Regions from separate parts of the Dorea sp. genome, predicted to be linked through region 2. Evidence: a T-box and tRNA genes for the amino acid it is inferred to sense, from the RefSeq annotation. Region 2 holds a T-box; the other regions hold tRNA genes.
The links. The T-box of region 2 lies ahead of proS (proline--tRNA ligase). A T-box ahead of a tRNA ligase gene usually reads a tRNA of that ligase, here a tRNA-Pro.
Positions count from the first base shown of each region.

Region 1 (7,915 bases), on a different contig from region 2:
GACTCCAAGCATGGAAGAAAGAATCAGTGGATTCTTTATAATATCCATAATAATCTTCTTCCAGTCCGTCTCCCTCTTTTCGCCGAATATAGAAAGTGCAACTACTGCAAGGAAATTATACATTGGTACCAGAATCGCACTTAAAATAGCTGCTGTTGTGGTGCTTTTAGAGCCATACATATTCTGTACAACCGCCACTCCAAAGATTACGTAATTACTGCGAAAAATCCCCTGGATCACGACTCCCTGCTGATTTTCCTGCTTTACTACTTTCGGAACAATCAGGCACAGCAGTATGAATAAAATAATCAATCCGCCTGCTGCCCATATACACAATTTGATCCTGCTTTGTATCTCTGCCCCTATATCACTCTGATATACATTATAAAATAACATACATGGCAGAAATATCTTGAATACGATTGCATTCGCCTGTTTAGTGAGCTGTCTGTCTGCCAGCGATGTATAATTGACCAACAGATATCCAAGCACCATCAGAAAGAATACCGGTGCAATTACGTTAAATGATACAATAATATTGTCCAAATCTACTCAACTTCTCTCATCCTAAATATATATTTTCTCTATATGACTTTTGTTTTTTTTATCCATATCTTCGTTTTCATCTCTATATGACATTCTACATTTTTCAAAAATCGCATCTTCGCTTTTTTCATCTATTTTTTTGTAAATACCCACATTGCTTTCACCTGATCCTTAATCTGTGCATAAGTCCAGGTTGCATTGGTATTTTTGATACTAAATGGATCATTGATCTTTATATTGCCATTCTCATATCCTGTCATTACGATAAAGTGACCTTCTTTCGTAAAGTCCCCAGGTCCCATACTGCAGATAACCGGATGTCCCTGTGAAAGCTCCTTGCTTAACTGTTCTTCATTCAACAGGCATGACTGGCTCTTTAAGTTCCAGTTCGCCCCTGCCTCATTCATAAACTTCCAGTATGTGTCATTATTCGCATCTACGTATCCGTGCTGGGTTCCATATGCTGCTACTTTTGCCGGTGTGATCGTCTCGTCCTGATTAAGACCTGCTGCTACCATCGCCATACAGGTCGGGCCGCATCCACTGACAGCTACCATACTTGATCCATATGGTGCATAGCCCCATCTTTCGTCCCATTGTAATAATTCCGGGATACCGCCTTGCGACAGATCAACGCCAATTGTGTCTGCAACAGGATTGTCTTTCTTCTGCTCATAGTCTGCCACAAAGTCAACCGTCTCTGCATTCTTATCCAGCAGCTCTATCACACCCTTCGGATAGCCATGCTTCTGTGCTTTCTTTTTGATTCTGGCAATTTTCTGCGCTTCTGTCTCCGGAGTCATCTTACTTACTTCGGTTTCTTTTAGCTGCTCTTCTTTTTGTGCTTCTGCACTTTTTTTTGCATTAATCTGTTCCTGATGCATATAATAACCAGTAAAAGCAGCAGTAATGACTGCTGCCAGTATAACAACTACTGTTACATGCTTGATGAGTTGTTTTTTTCGTGCTTTTTTCGCATGTGCTTTTACATGCGTCGCTATCTTATCTTTTTCTGCTTCATCTGTTATATTGGTCTCTTTCATCTCTTGATCTGATTTTCCTTTCTGATCCTCTTCTGAAGGTTCTTCTATAACATTTACATACAACATTTATTCTCTTTTACATCGGTTTGCTAAGGTTCACATGCACTACCTGTGAACCTTAGCATCGTTTTTCATTATACAACAGCATTCTTATCCTTACAACTTAACTTTTTCCTAAATTTGCGTCTTTTGTTGTCGTTTTTCCATTTTTCCAGATCGTTCGAAATTTTTTTATAATTTTTTTCAATTTATGCTTGCATTTTATCTATAACCGTGATATTATAACTCTTGTCTTCACGAGAGACAAAAAAACACAACAGAACGGGGTGTGGCTCAGCTTGGCTAGAGCGCCTGGTTTGGGACCAGGAGGTCGCAGGTTCGAATCCTGTCACCCCGATTCAATTTTATAAAACATGCGGGTGTAGTTCAATGGTAGAACACCAGCCTTCCAAGCTGGATACGTGGGTTCGATTCCCATCACCCGCTTTTTTCATACCCTTTTTTATCTACAGAGAAGTTGCCGCCGGCAGTTTCTCTTGCATACTATGCTACAAAAAACCTGCGCAATAGAGTCTAATAAATAAAGCAATGCTTTTCATTACACTCTATTGCGCAGGTTTTTTATTATTTTGTTTTTCTAATTGTTAGTTCATTCCAAATTCAGGTCGTCTTTCACTGAAAAAATCCCCTCTATTTTCTGAACAGCTTTCTGATCCAGATAATCATCGCACCCAGAAATATATAGATATCAGCCAGATTTGCAGTAATATTTTCCAGAAAGTCTTTCCCTTTTTGAATCATTCTTCTGCTTCCGGAATCACTCTGGCTCTTTGCTCTTTCCGGTGACCTGTAGCCAATATAGTCGATGACCTTTCCTCTGACCACCCTGTCATACGTATTGCTTGCCGCACCGGCGCTTAATAATACCAGCGCAAGTTTCCGGAATCTATGCCCATCCCGGAACGATTCAAGAGCCGTCATAATGAAGATTGCGATTGTCGTCCATATCGATACCTGTTTTACTTTCTCCGGTTCATCTTCCATTGAGCTAAGTGCAAATCCCTTATTATAGATTTTCCGGATTACAATCCTGCTTCCACAGAAGCTTTTTTCATCGGTATCTTCGATATTCTCTTCAATATACTGTTTTACAGCCATATCTACGCCAAACAGTGTTCCGATTGCACCAAGCATGCGTGTCTGCATTCTAGATTTCTCCCTGGATCTTTACGATCTCTTCTTCCTGTTTTTCAATCTCTTCGTCTCTTTTTTCAATCTCCTCACAGAGTGTTACATAATCCATATCCGATACTTCACCACTCTGGAATTTTTCATATACCATACGTCCGATATCTGCAAGGTCTCTTTCATTTGCTCTTTTTAAGGAACGGACATTGCTTTTAATCTTCTGGATTTCTAATGTGTCTCCTGTCTTTTTTGTAATGTCGCTTGCAACATCTGAAACTCTTTTTCCTAATTCTTCAAAAAAATCTGCCATTGCTATTCTCTCCTTTATCTTTTCGATTTACAATTGCCGCAGGATATCTAACGAACGATATAGATTCATCGTACCATATCCCCATTCTGTCGTCGGATACTCTTCATTCGGAAGTGTTCCTGTCCCCATTACGATAATGTTTCTGACCTGGCTTGCACTTGCTCCTCTTGCTCCCGGCTGGTCGCTGATCCATCTCATGAGTAAGGCACATCCGCCTGCTGCGATTGCTGTTCCAGCACTGGAACCACTACGGTTACGAAAGCCCCCGCCAGGTACTGCACCTGTAACCGCCACTCCCGGTGCCGCATAATCCGGTTTGATCATTCCATCTCTAGTATACCCCCTGCCCGAGTGAATATCAACTCCATTCTCCTGACTGTTATAATATGCCACAGACATAAGATTCCTTCCTCCGGCCGGCTCCGTCAATGTCGTATCTGGATTGGATTCCAGAAAATATACCTCCCCTTCCAGGAACTCTTCCATCGGAAGCCACATATGAAATTCCCCCTGCTCCTGCAATGCCGGTGATACCTCTATCCGCCAGATTCCGGGCACTGTATCCCGGAATCTTAAGAACACCAGCTGGGCATCATTATTCTCCTGCAAAAGCCTGTATTCCACTGTAATTACCGTCCGTTCAAATGCAAACCGGAATTCGAACAGATATCCAAGCCGGAGCGGGATCATCCCTGTCCGCTCTCCAGACGGTGATACCACGGATACTGTAACAATATCCGGAAGCCTGCTCCATAATTCCGTTACAAATGCACGCACACCACTTCCTACACGTATCTCTACATTCCTGCTGTTTTCATTCTCCGTAAAACGGTGAAAATAGTGATGTCTCTGCGCCGCTTCATTCCCAGTTCCTGCGACTACACACCGGTTTCTCACCGTCGAATAGATATCCAGTATATTTGCAAGCATCGATTCTCCGTTATGTCCTCCAAAACTGGTTCCAAGCGCTACACAGAGTACAAGCGGCATCTTCTTCTTTCTTGCCAGTCCGTTCAGATACTTAAGGCCAAGCATAATATCATTTTCCTGATAACACACCGCCTCTTCTTTTATCGCAAAGAATTCTTTCAGGTAAGCCTTCGCCGGTTTTAGCTTTACCATGGCAATGGCAGCTTCGGGTGCCGCCCCGGTAAATCTGTTATTATAATCTGCACCTCCTGCAGCCACACTTGCCACATAGGTTCCATGTCCATCCTCATCTTTTGTAGGAACACTCTTTAAAGGTTCTTCTTCCTTAAGTGCCCGATTAAGCATATCTTCTGTATATTCTGTTCCGTATTCCAGGCCTTCCGGTGATGCTCCTTCCTGAATTGTCTGATCCCAGATCCCTGCGATCCTTGTCGTCCCGTCCAGATTTCGGAAGACTTTGTTCTGATAATCTATTCCCGTATCCAGGAATCCTATCATAATACCTTCTCCCATTAGTTGAAGTGTCGGATAATTCTGAAGTGTAATGATGCCTGCCACATCCAGAGGCTGCAGGTCTAAAAGCGCATAACATTTTGGAATCGCACTGTACCAATACTGCCGGATGGATAGATCTGCCAGTATACTACGGTTGACAGACACACTTTTATATCCAAAATCCATCTCCTGTATACACACATTTTCAGAATCTACTTCCTGAAGTTCCTCGTCTCTATATAATGGGATGATAAAATCCCAGTAATCCTGCGACAATATTTTTTCCCTGCAATTATCAGCCATAGAAAAAAGACCTTTCAAATACATTTATTCATGTATATGAAAGGTCCCTTATATTTCATTAATCTTTTTTACTATTTACAGAATCTGTCACCAACAGCTTCTTCCGAACGTATAAAGCTTCTAACCGTTCGCCGGATGATTCAGCATACGTTCGATAATATCAACAGACTCTTCGATACCATAGCTTGCACTGTTGAAGCAGATATCATAGTTCATGGCATCGCCCCATTTTTGTCCTGTATAATAGTTATAATATTTTGCATGCTGCCTGTCAATTTTCTTAAGCAGGCGTACTGCCTTTTTATGATCCAGATCATTGACCTCCATGACACGGTGTACACGCTGTTCAAATGGTGCTGTAATGAAGATACTGATGTGTGGGATATGGTTATTGGCCAGTATCACATCTGCACATCTTCCCATTACAATAAAGTCTTCTTCTCTTGCCATCTTACAGATCAGGTCGCTCTGATTAAAGAAGATTGCATCTTCTTTTGTCAGTCCATGATAGCGGTCAAAATCTTTCAGACGCTCTTTAAGAGTTCTTCCTGATCCCTGGTATTTGTTCTCAATCTGATTGGTTCCAAGATCTGCCACATCTACTACAGAATCCTTTTCTGCATCCAGACGTCTGAGTACTTCATTAAAAATCTCTGCATCGTAGTAATTAATACGAAGTGCATCTGCCAGCGCAAACCCGATGTCATTTCCCGCACTTCCATGTGTTCGTCCGATACATATGATCAGATGATCGTCTTTTGAAAACTTCTGACGCAAGTTTGCTGTATTTAATTTTGCCCTGTTTTCATCAAGAATTTCAACCTTACCAAAGCCTGTTGGCAGTGCAGCGATTTCTTTTAATATATCATCATATCTTTTCATCAGTCTGGAACGGTCTTCATCCTTACGGATAGTACGTGCCATATTACTGATCAACGCCAGCTCACTTCTAAGAAGATGTCCCTGTGGTTTCGTTCTCATCAAATTAACAAGACTCTCCACACAACTACGCTTATCCCCTGTAAAGGTACGTCCAAGAGAAGATCCTACACATTCATAGACTTCTCCATCCAGATCATAGATCTGTTCTGCAATGTCATAATATTTGTTCTTACTTTCCTGCATGTTCCGCACCTCCCTCTATAAAAAGAATACCAGCATATCGATAATAAATACCGGTATCAGGAATGTCAGTGACCATGCCATATATCCAAAGAACGACGGCATACGCACACCGTTTTCGTCAGACATGGATTTTACCATGAAGTTCGGTGCATTTCCAATATATGTATTGGCTCCCATGAACACAGCTCCACACGAGATTGCTTCCAGCATCTTAACCGGAACCGTACCAAGTGTTGTCGCAACACCGCTCTTAAAGCCAAGTGCTCCGGCCGTTGTAAGGAATACCAGATAGGTCGGTGTATTATCAAGAAAGCTTGAAAGTGCTCCGGTTGCCCAGAACATCTCAAATGGCTTATTGATTCCAAGTTCTGCTCCATTTGCCTTCAGAATCATAAGTGCAGGCTGCATCGTAATAAAGATTCCGATAAAAAGAACTGCAACTTCCTGGATAGCTCCCCAGGTAAAGTGGTTACGGATACGTACTTCTTCCTTTGTTGTTTTAAATGATAACAGTGCTGCCAGAAGTATGATCACAATCTCAATAACAGACGGGAATCCAAGTGTTACCTCTCCAAGAATATGGATTCCTTTTACTGTTCCATCTGCATTCTGGAATGCTGCCATGTTCGGAAGTGTTCCGCTTAAGATAACCGCACCAACGATCATTGCTACATAGATTAAGTTATGCAGTCCTACGATCTTAAAATGTGTTCCCGGTTCTCTGATATCCGGTTTTCTTCCTTCTGCAATATCTTTTCTGTAAGCTCTTCTGTCCAGGAAATAAAATACTACCAGTAGAATCACCATATTAAAGAGCAGAATACGGAATAATTTCATACTCCAGAAAAATGGTACTCCACGCATAAATCCCATCAGAAGCGGCGGATCTCCAATTGGTGTCAGACATCCTCCCATGTTCGAAATCAGGAAAATAAAGAAGATCATAATATGACTCTTTCTCTTTCTCCATGAATTCATCTTGATAAAAGGACGGACCAGAAGCATACTGGACCCCGTTGTACCGATCACACTTGAAAGCAGTGTTCCCATGACAAACAATGCTGTATTGATTCTCGGTGATCCGGCAAATTCCCCCTCAATCGTAATGTTACCTGCTACACAGAATAATCCAAATAACAGGACGATAAATGTCAGATAATCATTTACCACACATTCGAGGACGGTCTCTGCCATCGAAAACATTCCATATTTCGCCGTAAATGGAATGATAAACAGTATTGACCATACTGTAACTGCAAGCGGCTGGTGTTTTTCCCACCATTCAGGCTTGATCAGCGGCATTACGGCAATACTCAGCAACAGCCCTGCAAATGGTATGCAGAGCCAGATTGGAATAGCTGATATTTCCCCCATCGCTATCTTTCCTCCATTCTTCTCCAAGTAAAAATGTTAAGTTATAAAACTATATGTAAAATGTATTATTGAAGTCTTGGTACTTCCTGACCTCTCAACATAATTACCGGTCCACCGGTTCCTTCGATATATTCTTTTGTGATTACAACCTCTCCGATATTGTCATCTTTTGGGATCTCGTACATGATATCCAGCATAAAGTCCTCGATAATCGCACGAAGTGCTCTTGCTCCTGTATCTTTTTTCATTGCCCTCTTTGCAATCGCATGCAGTGCGCCTTCGTCAAATTCCAGTTTTACTTCATCCAGTGCCAGAAGCTTCTGGTACTGCTTCAGGATTGCATTCTTAGGCTCTTTTAAGATTTCTACCAGCATGTCCTCATTCATTCCCTGTAAGGTAAATACGATCGGCAGACGCCCTAAAAACTCCGGTATCATACCAAATGCCCGCAGATCCTCGGTTGTTACTTTCTTAAGGATTTCTTTGTCATTATTATATTTATCTCTCAGATCTGCTCCAAAACCAATTGCTGCCTGCTTTGTCAGACGCTCTTTGATGATTCCTTCCAGATCCGGGAATGCACCTCCGCAGATGAACAGGA
Region 1 covers NZ_CDRRQK010000013.1:411-8,325, forward strand. The annotation lists gene ACWJAF_RS07360 (AEC family transporter) at 1-546, opposite strand, end outside; gene ACWJAF_RS07365 (hypothetical protein) at 568-699, opposite strand; gene ACWJAF_RS07370 (C39 family peptidase) at 678-1,655, opposite strand; tRNA gene ACWJAF_RS07375 (tRNA-Pro) at 1,912-1,986, shown strand; tRNA gene ACWJAF_RS07380 (tRNA-Gly) at 2,005-2,075, shown strand; gene ACWJAF_RS07385 (signal peptidase II) at 2,280-2,795, opposite strand; gene ACWJAF_RS07390 (hypothetical protein) at 2,797-3,087, opposite strand; gene ACWJAF_RS07395 (S8 family peptidase) at 3,115-4,815, opposite strand; gene ACWJAF_RS07400 (cytidylate kinase-like family protein) at 4,936-5,940, opposite strand; gene ACWJAF_RS07405 (sodium:proton antiporter) at 5,956-7,314, opposite strand; gene clpX (ATP-dependent Clp protease ATP-binding subunit ClpX) at 7,380-7,915, opposite strand, start outside.
Region 1: it has a tRNA-Pro gene. The T-box ahead of proS (proline--tRNA ligase) is inferred to sense a tRNA for this amino acid. The anticodon was not compared.

Region 2 (7,915 bases):
ATTAATTTTATACATAATAAACCATCCTTTTTGTTAATTTAAATATAGGTAAAAATATAAAATAAGTAAATATCCAGTCATAAAAACTTCATGTTCTTCATATTATTATGATGTAAGTCTTAAAATTTATTTTTCATACTCTCATCATTATTATAAACATTTATCAAAAAAAATCCAAGTCGTAAGTTTTTGTAATAATTTAACAAAAAGTTTGCGAAAATCAAAAGAAAACTGTAAAATTTGTTAGCTACATAGGGAGAAATATGATATAATAAAAAAAGCAAGACTACTGAGAAGGGGTGATGACATGAGAAAGAAAGAAATGATAGCAATGTTGCTGGCAGGAGGACAAGGCAGCAGACTTGGAGTTCTCACAGCAAAAGTTGCAAAGCCAGCCGTTGCATTTGGAGGTAAATATCGCATTATTGACTTCCCGCTCAGCAACTGCATTAATTCTGGAATTGATACAGTCGGAGTATTGACGCAGTATCAGCCACTGAGACTGAACGCACACATTGGAATCGGTATTCCTTGGGATCTTGATCGTAATTACGGAGGAGTAACGGTTCTTCCACCATATGAAAGAAGCGGAAGCAGTGAATGGTATTCGGGTACTGCTAATGCAATTTATCAGAATCTGGATTATATGGAACAGTTTGATCCGGACTACGTACTGATCTTATCAGGTGACCACATTTACAAGATGGATTATGAGGTGATGCTTGATTATCATAAGGCTAATAATGCAGACGTGACAATCGCAGCGATGCCGGTACCAATGGAAGAAGCCAGCCGTTTTGGAATCGTAATCGCAGACGAAGACGGAAGAATTCAGGAATTCCAGGAAAAACCTGCAGAGCCTAAGAGCAATCTGGCATCTATGGGAATCTACATTTTCTCGTGGAAAGCGTTAAAAGAGGCGCTTGAGACATTAAAGGACGAGCCGGGATGTGACTTTGGAAAACATATTATTCCATATTGTCATGACAAAGGTGAGAGATTATTTGCATATGAATACAATGGATATTGGAAAGATGTAGGAACACTTGGCTCATATTGGGAAGCGAATATGGAGCTTATAGATATCATACCGGAGTTTAATCTTTATGAAGAATTCTGGAAGATCTATACTAACAGTGAGATCCTTCCGCCACAGTATATTTCAGCACAGTCCGTGATCGACAGAAGCATTATCTGTAACGGAGCGGAAGTTTACGGTGAGGTACATAACAGTATCATTGGTTCCGGAGTAATTATCGGTGAGGGAACAGTGGTTCGCGATTCGATCATTATGAAGGATGCAAGAATTGGAAAGAACTGTGTTGTGGACAAGTCTATCATTGCCGAGAGCTGTGAGGTTGGTGACAATGTTACATTTGGTATTGGTAGTGATGTGCCGAATAAGTTAAAACCGGCGATCTACTCATTTGGACTTGTTGCAGTCGGTGAAAAATCTGTGATACCAGGTGGTGTGCAGATTGGAAAGAATACTGCTATCAGTGGTGTGACATCCAAAGATGATTACCCGAATGGAATACTGGAAAGTGGAGAAACATTGATAAAGGCAGGTGAGCGAGTATGAGAGCAGTAGGTATTATTTTAGCAGGTGGTAACAGCAATAAGATGCGTGAACTGACGCATAAAAGAGCAGTGGCAGCGATGCCGATCGCAGGAAGTTACAGAGCCATTGACTTTGCGCTCAGTAACATGTCTAACTCTCATATTCAGAAGGTTGCAGTTCTGACGCAGTATAATGCCCGTTCGTTAAATGAACACCTGAATTCATCCAAATGGTGGGATTTCGGTAGAAAACAGGGTGGATTGTTCGTATTTACGCCAACAATCACAGCAGAAAACGGATACTGGTATCGTGGAACAGCAGATGCGATCTATCAGAATCTGGATTTCTTAAAGAGATGTCATGAACCTTATGTAATCATTACATCAGGTGATGCCGTATATAAGATGGATTATAACAAAGTACTGGAATATCATATTGAGAAAAAAGCAGATATTACAGTCGTTTGCAAAGAACTTGGTCCGAACGAAGATGCGAGCCGCTTTGGAACGATCAAGATGAATGATTCCATGCGTATTGAAGAGTTTGAAGAAAAGCCGATGGTGGCACAGTCACAGATTGTATCGACTGGTATCTATGTAATCAGAAGACGCCAGCTGATCGACCTGATCGAACACTGCGCAGAGGATGACAGACATGATTTTGTGACCGATATTCTGATCAGATATAAGAATCTGAAGAAGATCTACGGTTATAAAATAAAAGACTACTGGAGCAACATATCAACCGTGGATGCTTATTATCAGACAAATATGGATTTCCTGAAACCGGAAGTCCGGAATTACTTCTTCCGTCAGCAGCCAAGTATCTATTCCAAGGTAAGTGACCTGCCGCCGGCAAAATACAATCCGGGCGCGATGGTTAAAAACAGCCTTGTGGCAAGCGGAAGCATTATTAATGGAACAGTTGAGAATTCGATTCTTTTCAAGAAGACATTCGTGGGGAACAATTGTGTCATTAAAAATTCCATCATTTTGAATGATGTCTATCTTGGGGACAATGTATACATTGAAAACTGTATTGTTGAAAGCCGGGATACAATTAGAGCAAATACACGCTATGTTGGTGAAGATGGCGTGAAAGTAGTGGTAGAAAAAAATGAGAGGTATGCACTTTAAGAAAAAAGATCAGTGCAAAGGCTAGAAGAAAGGGGCTAGAAAAACATGCAGATTACAGATGTAAGAGTACGAAAAGTAGCAAAGGAGGGCAAGCTTAAAGCTGTCGTTTCTATTACCATGGATGAGGAATTTGTGGTACATGATATTAAGGTAATTGAAGGAGAGAAAGGTCTTTTCATCGCAATGCCAAGCAAAAAAGCATTAGATGGAGAATATAGAGATATTGCACATCCAATCAATTCAGGAACAAGAGAGCGCATTCAGAATATTATCCTCGAGAAATATGAAGAAGCGTTAGCTGAGGATGCAGCAGAAGCATAGAGTGTATCGAGTGGATATATCGGGGGAACAGAACGAAGCACATAGGCTATATGCGCTGTGAAGAGTTCTCCGTTGTTATATGGTATATGTATCGGCAAAAAAGGAGTGAATCGAGAGGTCAATGTCAATAAGTTAAGATGACATTGATCGAAAGGTTCACTCCTTTTTGTGGTCGGTGTGTCCAACAAAGCCGGACCACATTTTTATACCAAAGTATGCAAGCGAAGCTGCCAGTGGCAGGTTCGCTGTATGCCAAAGCATGCAAGAGAAGTTGCCAGTGGCAAGTTCTCTGTATAAGGAACTATTAGTGTCAGGTACTGTAAAATTCCAGGCTGATATCATAAGTTAGCTGGGATCAGCGTCTAATTGAAAATGCATCGGTTTGTGCGTAACCGGATGCTTAAAATCCAGTTTATAAGCACATAACCGGATTGTCTGCCATCCTTTTGTGTCGGCAAGATCCGGATTGTATTTTGTATCTCCAACAATCGGAGAGCCGATGGAGGAAAGCTGTACACGGATCTGATGGTGGCGGCCGGTATCCAGATGAACTTCCAGCTCTGAGCCATGAAAATCCGTGTTTTTTGAGGCGGAGCCATCCGATTGCAGGTTAGTGTTCGAAATGTGATTGATTTTGGCGTTGTCTGGTGCCGTAAATAACCAATTGCAAAGTGGAACGGTATGATAATGAAGTCTTGCAATTTTTGCACCATTTTCTTTTGAAGAGCAGATTCTGGATGTATTCGTTCTTGCGTCTTTTACCATATAATTTTCTAATGTGCCTTCATCCTGTGCAGGTGTATTTGTAACAAGTGCCCGGTAATATTTCCCGAATCCCTGATTCTGAAGCTGCTTATTGAGATCTTTGGCAGCGGCAGGTGTCTTGGCGAAGACAAGAATACCGGCAACGGGCTGGTCCAGCCTGTGGATGACAGCGAGATACGGTTCGCCGGAAGATTTGCCGTGTGTACCGGATTTTGCGGAATCAGTTGAATTCTTGGCAAGATGATTCTTGATCAGACTGACCATGTCCGGATAGCGGATGCTTTTGCTCTGGGTAGCGATGCCATGTGGTTTGATGCAGACCAGAATGTATGGATCTTCATATAATATATTTAAAGTAGCCATATACTTCTCCTTTGTTAAAATCAATGTTATGATGTGAACGTTAAAAGTAAAGTTTGTAATTTACATTATGTTATATTATTAAATCATGGAGAGAAAAAAACTGCAAGAAGTTGGGGAGAAAAGAGAAAATCATATGATGCTGCAATAACTGAAATATGCAATTTTAGCTGCAGAATGCAAATGTTCTGGAAAACGGAGATCGGTTGAGTGGAAAACTTGGATAGAAGTAATCTCTTGACAAAACCTACCTCTTGGATTAAAATAATTGACAATTCAACATTTTTATAATGATTTTATGGTGATGAAGAGAATTAGTATATGCGAAACCAGCCGCAGAGAGGATATCAGATGGTGTGAGATATCTGCTGTTAATCACATAGAACCGGTCTTGGAGCCACTGCATGAAAATGCAGCGTGTCAGCCAGCGTTAATGGCCAATGAAGAGAGCTGCGAAAGGGTCGCAGTTAACTAGGGTGGTACCGCCGAGCTTTTCGGTCCCTTTTTCGGGGAGTCGAAAGGCCCGGCGTTTTTTTATTGCACAGACATCCGCAAGAGGAGGTTGGCAGTAGAATATATAAAAAATCCAGGTTTTATAGCTCCCGGCAAAAAAATAACGTGGAATAAGGATTTCACCAAAATGAAAAGGAGAAGAGAAACATGGCAAAGGAAAAATTAGTCAAAAACATTACATCTCGTGATGAAGATTTCGCACAGTGGTACACAGACGTTGTACGTGAGGCAAATCTTTGTGATTATTCAAGCGTAAAAGGATGCATGAACTATTTACCAAACGGTTATGCAATCTGGGAACTGATCCAGTCAGACCTGGACAGACGTTTTAAAGAAACAGGAGTTGAAAACGTATATCTGCCAATGCTGGTTCCAGAGTCACTGCTTGAAAAAGAAGCAGATCACGTAGAAGGATTTGCACCGGAAGTAGCATGGGTAACACACGGTGGAATGGAAAGACTGCAGGAAAGATTATGTGTACGCCCTACATCAGAGACATTATTCTGTGATCTTTGGTCAAAAACAGTAAAATCATACAGAGATCTTCCAAAGGTATGGAACCAGTGGAACTCTGTTCTTCGTTGGGAGAAGACAACAAGACCTTTCCTTCGTTCAAGAGAATTCTTATGGCAGGAAGGCCACACACTTCATGCAACATATGAAGAGGCAGAAGAAAGAACAATCCAGATGTGGGAAGTTTATAAAGACTGCTACAAAGAGACAATGGCTATTCCATTCGTAGCTGGAAGAAAGGCAGAGCATGAGAAATTTGCCGGAGCGGAAGACACATACACGATCGAAGCGCTGATGCACGACGGAAAAGCACTGCAGTCTGCAACAAGCCACTTCTTCGGAAGTGCTTTCCCAGATGCATTTGGAATCAAATATGTAGATAAGAACAACGAACTGCACAGTGCATACGAGACATCATGGGGATGGTCTACAAGAAGTATCGGAGCCCTGATCATGGTTCATGGTGATGATGACGGACTGGTACTGCCGCCACATGTAGCACCGGTTGAATGTAGAATCATTCCAATCGCTCAGCATAAAGAGGGGGTACTTGACAGATCTTACGCACTGCTTGATGAACTGAAAAAAGCAGGATACAGAGTTAAAATTGATGATTCTGATAAGAGTACAGGATGGAAATTCTCTGAGCAGGAGATCCTTGGTATCCCGACACGTATCGAGATCGGACCAAAGGATATTGAGAAGAACCAGGTTGTTGTGGTACGTCGTGACAACCGTGAGAAGATCGTTGTATCTCTCGATGAGATCGCAGTAAAACTCCGCGAGATCTTAGAGCAGGAGCAGCAGGATATGTACAACAGAGCAGAGGAATTCCTGAACAGTCATATCGATACAGCTACAACAATGGATGAGATGGTTGAGAAGTTCAAAGCCAACCGTGGATTTGTAAAAGCATGCTGGTGTGGAGATCCGGAATGTGAAGGAGAAGTAAAATACAACACAGGCGGAGCTGCTACAAGATGTCTGATCGAAGATGAAGAATTCATTTCCGATAAGTGTATCTGGTGTGGAAAACCTGCAAAACATATGGCTTACTGGGGTAAATCATACTAAATTAAAAAAGGGACGGAGTTTTTTTAAAAAACCTCCGTCCCAAATTAAAAATGCCCTGTCCCTTTTTGAAGGGAGAGGAAAAATAATTTGCCAAGAAAACCAAGGGAAAAGAGCAGTACAGGAATTTATCATGTAACAAACCGTGGTATAAATAAACTTCCTATATTTAATAGCAACCGAGGGAAAACTAGATTTCAGAATCTATTAAAAAAGTATAAAGAAGAATATGATGTGCAAATCTACGCATATTGTATTATGTCGAATCATTTTCATTTACTTATAAAGGCTGATTTGGAAGAATTAGCTTCTTTTATGGCTAAAATCTTAGCTGCTTACGCAATTTATTATAATCAATTTCATCAAAGAAAAGGCTATGTATTCGAAGGAAGATATAAAAGTCAATGTATAGAAACGGAAAGTTATTTTTGGAATTGTCTTCGTTATATACATAGGAATCCAATTAAGGCGAATATATGCAAAACAATAGATGGCTATAAATATAGTAGCATGGGTGAATATTATAAAGAAAAATCTGTAGAAATTATTATAGATGATACTACGATAAAGATGATTAAAGAAAAATTCAATAAGAAAGAATTTTATGAATTTCATAAAGAAGAAACGGATAAATACATGTTATTTATTGATACGCCAGAAGAAGTGTATACGCAACAAAAGACGAAAGCAGAAATTATATTTGAACAAATGCAAAAAGATTTTCAGATGAAAGGAGAAGAAATTTTGGACGATATTAATGTGCGAAATTTGTTAGATAATATTATAAAGCAATGTTTGAATATTTCACTAAAGAAGGCAAAGAAAATAAGAAATGAAATAGGAAACGATAAGAGAAAATAATAATAAGGGACAGGGCATTTTTAATTTGGGACGGAGGTTTTTTAAAAAAACCCCGTCCCCAGGAAAAATATGATATGATAAATATATTGTAGATAAACGGAGGAATTACGGTGAATAATTTTAGTATAGAATTACCAGAAAATGTAAAATTTATCATACATACATTACAGGCACAGGGGTTTGAGGCCTATGCAGTAGGCGGATGTGTCAGAGATTCCTTCCTTGGGAGAGTACCGGGAGACTGGGATATTACGACGTCTGCGATGCCGGAAGAGACGAAGGGCTTATTCGACAAAACATTTGATACCGGCATCGAGCATGGAACGATTACAGTACTTCTGAACCATGAAGGATATGAGGTTACCACATATAGAATAGATGGAAAATACGAAGACAGCAGACACCCGAAAGAAGTAACATTTACCAGAAACCTAAAAGAAGATCTGCTAAGAAGAGACTTTACGATCAATGCCATGGCATATAATGAGCGTGACGGGCTTGTAGATATATTTGGCGGAATGGAAGATCTGAAAAAGCATATAATCCGCTGTGTCGGCAATGCGAAAGAAAGATTTTCAGAAGATGCACTCAGGATTTTAAGAGGAGTCAGATTTGCAGCGCAGCTGGGATTTGATCTGGAAGAAGAGACAAAAGAAGGAATGCGCCTTCTTGCGCCGACGCTTGCGAATATCAGTGCAGAGAGAATCCAGGTAGAACTGGTAAAGATGCTGACTTCTGACCGGCCGGAACTGATAAGAACGGCATATGAGCTTGGAATTACGAAGATATTCCTTCCGGAGTTTGACCGAATGAT
Region 2 covers NZ_CDRRQK010000015.1:28,879-36,793, reverse strand. The annotation lists gene murC (UDP-N-acetylmuramate--L-alanine ligase) at 1-15, opposite strand, end outside; gene ACWJAF_RS08290 (glucose-1-phosphate adenylyltransferase) at 308-1,582, shown strand; gene glgD (glucose-1-phosphate adenylyltransferase subunit GlgD) at 1,579-2,697, shown strand; gene spoVG (septation regulator SpoVG) at 2,743-3,018, shown strand; gene ACWJAF_RS08275 (RluA family pseudouridine synthase) at 3,364-4,146, opposite strand; T-box leader at 4,439-4,649, shown strand; gene proS (proline--tRNA ligase) at 4,804-6,243, shown strand; gene ACWJAF_RS08265 (transposase) at 6,331-7,101, shown strand; gene ACWJAF_RS08260 (CCA tRNA nucleotidyltransferase) at 7,212-7,915, shown strand, end outside.

Region 3 (7,915 bases), on a different contig from region 2:
AAGAAGAACTGTCTTAGCCTGTGGAATATGGTACTGTGGAAGTTCCATTACGAATGGTGCTGGTTTTCCTGAGAATGGTTTTGTCTTCTTCAGGATGATTGCTGCTACTAATACTGCTACGATACCTACGAAGTACATGATAGGTGCCATGAATCCACCTGCTGTGTAACTTCCTGTTGCGTAGCTTGTCATAACTCCACCCATCAGAGCGATAACTGGTAATTTAGCTCCACATGGAATAAATGTTGCTGTCATAATTGTCAGACGTCTGTCATTGTCCTGCTCAATGGTCTTAGAAGCCATGATTCCAGGAATACCACAACCTGATGAAATCAGAAGTGGGATGAAACTCTTACCAGACAGTCCGAAGTGTCTGAATACACGGTCCATAACGAATGCGATACGTACCATATATCCGCAGTCTTCCAGGATAGAAAGGAAGAGGAACAGGATAGCCATCTGAGGAACGAATCCAAGTACGGCTCCGAGACCACCGATGATACCGTCAACTACTAATCCTTCCAGAACACTGTTTACGCCGACTGATTCAAGTCCTTTTGATACAATATCCTGAATAGCACCTACGAATGTATCATTTGTCCAGTCTGTTACGATTGTACCGATTGTTGTTACGGAAATGTAGTAAACAACGAACATAACTGCGATGAAGATCGGGATACCAAGAATACGGTTTGTTACGATTCTATCGATCTTATCTGATGTTGTTAATTTATCTTTTCCCTTTTTAACAGTTGTGTCTACGACTTTCTGGATGAATTTGTAACGTTCATCTGTTACGATACTTTCCATATCATCGTCGTGTTTTGTTTCAAGATCTTTTCTGTCTTTGTCAACTGCTGCTTTTGCTGCTGCCGAAAGATTCATACTTTCTACAACTTTGCTGTCGTTCTCAAGGAATTTAACAGCATACCATCTCTTCTTATCTTCAGAGATAGAATCTGGGAGAACTCCTTTTACATTTGTGATAGCTTCTTCCAGTTCTTTTGAGAAGATTTCTCTTGGAAGATCAACTTCTTTTTTGTTTGCAACTTTGATCGCTGTCTCAACCAAAGCATCCAGTCCTGTCTGTTTCAGAGCTGAAGTCTCAACGATCGGACAATCTAATAACATAGAAAGTCTCTTTGTATCAATCTTGATTCCTCTCTTTTCCAGAAGGTCTGTCATGTTAAGTGCGATAACTACCGGCACACCTGTCTCGATCAGCTGTGTAGCAAGATACAGGTTACGCTCGATATTTGTTGAATCCACCAGGTCGATGATAACATCCGGATTATCATTTAAGATATAATCACGGCTGACTACCTCTTCCAGTGTATATGGTGAAAGAGAATAGATACCCGGAAGGTCTGTTACGATGATGTCATCGTTCTTTCTCTTTCCTTTTAATTTTCCCTCTTTTTTCTCTACTGTAACACCTGGCCAGTTACCAACATACTGGTTGGCACCCGTTAAGGCGTTAAACATTGTGGTTTTACCACAGTTTGGGTTTCCCGCAAGTGCGATCTTAATTCCCATCCCTTATTTACCTCCTTGAACGTATATTTTCTGTGACGTTATGTATCTGTCAGTCCATTCGGTAAGATATTTATTTTACCTGTACACACTGAGCATCATCTTTTCTTACAGAAAGCTCATATCCTCTGACTGTAATCTCTACAGGATCTCCAAGTGGAGCCACCTTTCTGATATACAGCTCGCTTCCTTTTGTAATGCCCATGTCCATAATACGGCGCTTGTATGCGCTGTCCCCTTCAATCTTCGTTACAACAACTGTACTTCCAACTTTTGCATCACCTAAAGTCATTGCTGTTTCTCCTTTCCTTAGATTGTTAGTATCTATAATACAGCAGACACCCAGGTCCTTAGATCATGATGTGCCGCGCCATATCCTCATTTACTGCCACTCTGGAGTCTTTGATATTTACGATCACATTGCCTCCGATCTTCGACAGTACAACAACTTCCGCTCCTGCAACAAATCCAAGATTCGCCAGAAAACGTCTTGTCTCTTCATTTCCACCAATACGTGAAATTGTGTTTGTTTCACCGATACCGGCCATTGTAAGTGGCATAATAACACCTCGTTTTCTTTATGTATGATTTTTTGTATTTTCCCATCACTTTGATAAGGATTTTGATAATGATAAATGTTTTCATTATCCTCTGCAATAGTTAGTATATGCTAACACTCATTAGCTGTCAACAACTTTATTTCATTTTATTGAATATTTTTTCTCAATAAGAATTTTCTTTGATTTGCCAGTAGTTTCGAACTATGGTATACTAAATGCAATGTTAGCGTATGAAGGAGGGAATGACTTATTATGAACAACAATGTATTAAATGAATCCGCAGAGAACTACCTTGAGACGATTCTGATACTAAGCCAGAAACTACCTGTAGTGCGTTCCGTAGATATTGCCAACGAGCTTGGGTTTAAAAAGTCAAGCGTCAGTGTTGCCATGAAGAACCTTCGTGAGAAGGAACATATTAAAGTAGATGAGCAGGGATTTATTCATTTGACACCATCCGGCCTGGAGATTGCAAATATGATTTATGAACGCCACACACTTTTATCATCCTGGCTTACACGTCTTGGTGTACCAGCGGATGTCGCTGCAGCTGATGCATGCAAGATGGAGCATGTAGTCAGCAAAGAAAGTTTCGAAGCGATCAAAAAACATGTACATAACAATCAGGAAATATAATCATTTATTTTCATTTTTGTTTCGGTTATATTTTGAAATTCTATTTTCATCTTTATTGCAAAGGAGTCTTGATTTATGAACGAAAGTATTAAGAATATGATAGAACGCCGCAGCATCCACAGCTTCAAACCGGACGCTATGGTTTCCAAAGAAGACATGGACGCAATCATTGAAGCAGGAACCTACGCTGCAACCGGTATGGGCATGCAGTCACCAATCATTATCGCTGTTACCAACAAAGAGACACGTGATCAGCTTTCAAAGATGAATGCCACTATCATGAGAAGAGACATGGATCCGTTCTATGGCGCACCGGTTGTCCTGATTGTATTGGCAGATAAGAACCGACCTACACATATATATGACGGAAGCCTTGTGATGGGGAATCTCATGAACGCTGCTGCTTCTCTTGGCATCGGAAGCTGCTGGATCCACCGTGCAAAAGAGGAGTTTGAATCAGAAGAAGGCAAAGCACTTCTGAAAAAATGGGGCATCGAAGGTGATTATGAGGGAATTGGACATTGCGTACTTGGCTATCCGGATGGAGATGTGCCAAAAGCGAAACCTCGTAAAGAGAATTATGTGTATTATGTAGATTAATAAAATAATAAGTACAAAAAAGGAATCCCAGATCGCTATGATCTCCGGGATTCCTTTTTACTCTATTTATGCTTCTTTCCATACTTCTTCTGCAATCTCTTTTACCTGTTTTGCATGGATATAGAGTAGTATGACTTCCAAATACAAAAAAATACAGTACCTATACCAGATACTGTATCATTCAATCGGAGTGACGTGATTCGAACACGCGACCTCTACGTCCCGAACGTAGCGCTCTACCAAGCTGAGCCACACTCCGATATATTCAATTTAAAAAGTAACCGGACACTTCCTAGAAAGTATCCGGCGCCCCTGCCAAGGAACTACGGATAGAGGACTCGAACCTCTACTAACAGAGTCAGAGTCTGCTGTGCTGCCATTACACCAATCCGCATTAGTGTTATGTTCTGCGTTGTTCAGCGAACAAATATTATTATACTGATTTTCCACAAAAAGTCAATAGGTTATTTTGAATTTTTCAATTTTTTTCAACAATACCGAGAACTTGCCACTGGCAACTCCTTCCGGATGCATGGCAATACAGAGAACTTGCCACTGGCAACTTTTCTTGCATACTTTGGTATGGCAAAAAACCGGATACCTCTTAACGAAGCACCCGGTCTTTCAATAACTACGGATAGAGGACTCGAACCTCTACTAACAGAGTCAGAGTCTGCTGTGCTGCCATTACACCAATCCGCATCAATGTGACTTTTCTCTGTTGGTCTTAAGTTGTCCAACGAATATTTATTATACTCGTTTGCAGAGAAAAGTCAATAGGTATTTTTAATTTTTTTAAATTTTTTCAATTTTTTCAATTTGGATTTTTCAAAACCCCTGCTTATTTTCCTTTTTTCTGTACCGCCGATAAAATCCCAATGCCAGCACCAGACAGCAGCTCTCAGCAATCACCGGTGCCCACCAGATTGCCTCACCGCCAAATACCGCCGTAAGGAACACCAGACTGATCACCAGCGCAACCAGACTTCTTGTAAGCGAGATCATCGTTGCAAAGCCTGCCCTTTCCACAGAAGTAAAATATCCTCCCAGAACCACATTAAGTCCCGCAAGCAGGAAAGAAAGGATAAAAATGCGGAATACCTTCACTGAATATGTGATCAGAGATGCTTCACTCTCTTTCAAAAACAATCTTACAATGCCTCCCGCTCCCGCATAACATACGATCACCGCTCCTACGGAACCCACCAGCGCCGCCGTGATTCCGTATTTCAAAAGCTTCTTATATTTTACCGGTTCATTTTTCCCGTAATAGTAGCTGATCAATGGCTGCGATCCCTGCGCAATGCCAGCCATGGACATGACAACAATTGTATTCACATACGAGATGATCGTGTAGCTTACCAGCGCATATTCCCCGATATATTTCAGAATTGCCTGATTAAAAAAGAAGATAATTATACCACTTGAGAATTCCGTCACGCCGGACGACATTCCATTACGGATCTGACGCAGGATTTCCGATGGCATCAGATGGAATTTCGCGAATCTTATCGTTCCTTTCGGACCAAGGAAGTGCCACAGATACAAGATGATCACTGCAGCCTGCGAAATTCCCGTCGCAAATGCAGCTCCCCAGACCCCTTTATGCAATACCATGACCAGAATATAATCCAGAATACAATTTAGGACTGCTCCCGAAGTCACATAGATCGTTGCAAGCTTAGGATAACCATCTGTCTTGATCAAGGTCTCAAATGAATATGACAGGATGTATGCCAGTGAAAACGGTGCAATCGTTCCGATATAGGTTTTTGCATACGGAAGAATGTTATCCGTAGCTCCTAAAAATCTTGCAAATGGTTCCAGAAACAGCGTGACCAAAATTGTGATCAGAACCGACAAGATACATAGGAGAACAACATTCTGGGTAAATACTTCATTTGCCCTTTTTTTCTCTCCCTGTCCCAGAAAAATTGCCACAATCGTCGAATTTCCCACCGCAAACAGGATCGAGATAGAAAACAGTCCTGTCGTAAACGGCATGGAGATGTTCACTGCTGTCAGCGCTACCTCCGATACACCTCTGGCCACGAAGATACCATCTACCATCGTATAGAGTGAGAATACCCACTGTGCGATGATCGATGGGATGATAAAACGTAAAAAATCACTTTTTAAAGACTTTCCCTCAAGTCTCATGAATAAAACCTCATTTCTTTTTGCTTATTTCTTTTTCCCAGTTTTTCTTTCATTTATACTCTAAACCCTGGTATAATTCTAAGGTCAAGCACTATATTTTTTATCAAATTTTTTTATCAAACTTCATCAGGTAAAACATATGAAACAATTTTACAAAATTAACGAAATATCCAAACTATACAATATCGGTCCGGATTCCCTGCGTTATTATGAAAAGCTGGGACTTCTGACCCCAATGCGCGGACAAAATAATTACCGTCTCTATACCCTGGATGATCTCTGGCGGCTGAACATCATCCGCGACCTGAGACGGCTTGGATTTCCCATGGGAAAAATACATGAATATATCAACAACCGGAACGTAGAAAATACGCAAAAACTTCTGGAAGAAGAATTAGATGCCATTCATCTGCAGATTCAGGAATTGCAAAAGCTCCAAAAAAGCGTAGAAGAACGGTTACAGACATTATCAGGTGCAAAAGAACAGACACTATGCAAGATCCGTCTGCAAACTTTTCCAGACCGTTATTGCCATACACTAGATACTCCTTACCACACAGATGAGGAAATGGATTTTCTGGTAAAACAATTGTTAAGCCAAAACACAGAGAATCTCTATATCATCAGCAATCATAATATCGGGTCTTTCCTTCCATTGGAAGAAACCAAAAAAGGATGCTATGAGAATTATTCGGGTGTATTTATCATTGACAGTTCAGGAAATTACTGTCTGGAGGGCGGCACTTATCTTACCTTTACTTATGCCGGAGACTACCGGCAGAATGCTACTTATATTCCCGAACTTTTAAACTATGCAGCAGATCACGGATTTATTCCGGACAGCCCCCTTCTTGAGCTGATCTGGGTGGATAATCATCAGTCTGCGGATATTTCAGAACATATTACAGAACTTCAGCTAAGAGTGCTTCCCAAAAACTAACCCGAAAAACGGCCGGTATTCATATACGCTGTCTTTCCGCATATGAATACCGGCCGGCTTTTTATATTATATTCGTGACTGTTATCAAAGATTGATTCTCTTAATTCTTCGAAATATTACATCTTCTTAATTCTTTCAATTGCTGCAACTGTGTTCTCATAAGTTCCGAATGCAGTCAGACGGAAGTATCCTTCTCCGCTTGGTCCGAATCCTGATCCAGGAGTACCTACTACATTGGCTTTATCAAGCAGATAATCGAAGAAATCCCATGATGTCATTCCCTTTGGTGTCTCCAGCCAGATGTATGGTGCATTGACACCACCTGATACATTGTATCCGGCATCTTTCAGTCCTTCTTTGATTACTTTTGCATTATTCATGTAATAAGCAACCTGAGCACTTAACTGCTCTTTTCCAGCTTCTGAATATACAGCTTCTCCTGCCTTCTGGATAATGTAAGATGTTCCGTTGAATTTCGTTCCGTGACGTCTTGCCCACAGAGAATGTAACATCACATCTCCTGACTTGATGTCTTTTGGAATTACAGTTGCACTCAGACGTACACCTGTGAATCCTGCATTCTTAGAGAAACTTCTGATCTCGATCGCACAGGTTCTTGCACCGTCACACTCATAAATAGAATGTGGTACTTCTTTTTCTGAAATATATGCTTCATAAGCTGCATCGTAGATGATCACAGCTCCGACCTTATTGGCATAGTCTACCCATGTCTGCAGCTGTTCTCTTGTTACAGTAGAACCTGTCGGGTTGTTCGGGAAGCACAGATAGATGATATCTGGTGTCTCTTTTGGAATCTCCGGTGCAAAGTTTGTCTCTTTTGTACAAGGCATATAGATGACATTGCTCCATGTTCCTGTTGCCGCATCATATGTACCTGTACGTCCTGCCATAACATTTGTATCTACATAAACCGGATATACTGGGTCACATACAGCGATCTTGCTGTCTTTTGAAAAGATCTCCTGGATATTACCACAATCCTCTTTTGCTCCATCAGAAATGAAAATCTCATCTGCCTTGATGTCACATCCTTTTGCCTGGTAATCATTCTTAGCCATAGCACTTCTTAAGAATTCATATCCAAGATCCGGTGCATATCCGTGGAACGTATCTGCATGGGCCATCTCATCCACTGCTCCGTGCAATGCATCAATAATTGCCGGTGCCAGAGGCTGTGTTACATCACCGATACTTAACTTAATAATCTCAGCTTCCGGATGTGCTGCCTGATATTCACGCTGTTTTCTTGCTACTGTTGAGAACAGATAGCTTCCTGGTAACTTCAAATAATCCTGGTTTACTTTAAACATCTTCTTACTCCTTTATCTCTGTAATGTCTATCACGCCGTCGAATACAACTTTTGCAGGTCCTGTCATAAATACACGGTCCTTTTCTTTATCCCATTCGATCTGCAAGTCTCCACCTAATAATTTTACCGTAACTTGCGTATCTGTCAAGTTATTT
Region 3 covers NZ_CDRRQK010000008.1:55,920-63,834, reverse strand. The annotation lists gene feoB (ferrous iron transport protein B) at 1-1,536, opposite strand, end outside; gene ACWJAF_RS05510 (FeoA family protein) at 1,607-1,825, opposite strand; gene ACWJAF_RS05505 (FeoA family protein) at 1,884-2,093, opposite strand; gene ACWJAF_RS05500 (metal-dependent transcriptional regulator) at 2,346-2,729, shown strand; gene ACWJAF_RS05495 (nitroreductase) at 2,805-3,329, shown strand; tRNA gene ACWJAF_RS05490 (tRNA-Pro) at 3,515-3,588, opposite strand; tRNA gene ACWJAF_RS05485 (tRNA-Gln) at 3,653-3,723, opposite strand; tRNA gene ACWJAF_RS05480 (tRNA-Gln) at 3,961-4,031, opposite strand; gene ACWJAF_RS05475 (MATE family efflux transporter) at 4,158-5,489, opposite strand; gene ACWJAF_RS05470 (MerR family transcriptional regulator) at 5,629-6,429, shown strand; gene ACWJAF_RS05465 (LL-diaminopimelate aminotransferase) at 6,546-7,760, opposite strand; gene dapF (diaminopimelate epimerase) at 7,765-7,915, opposite strand, start outside.
Region 3: it has a tRNA-Pro gene. The T-box ahead of proS (proline--tRNA ligase) is inferred to sense a tRNA for this amino acid. The anticodon was not compared.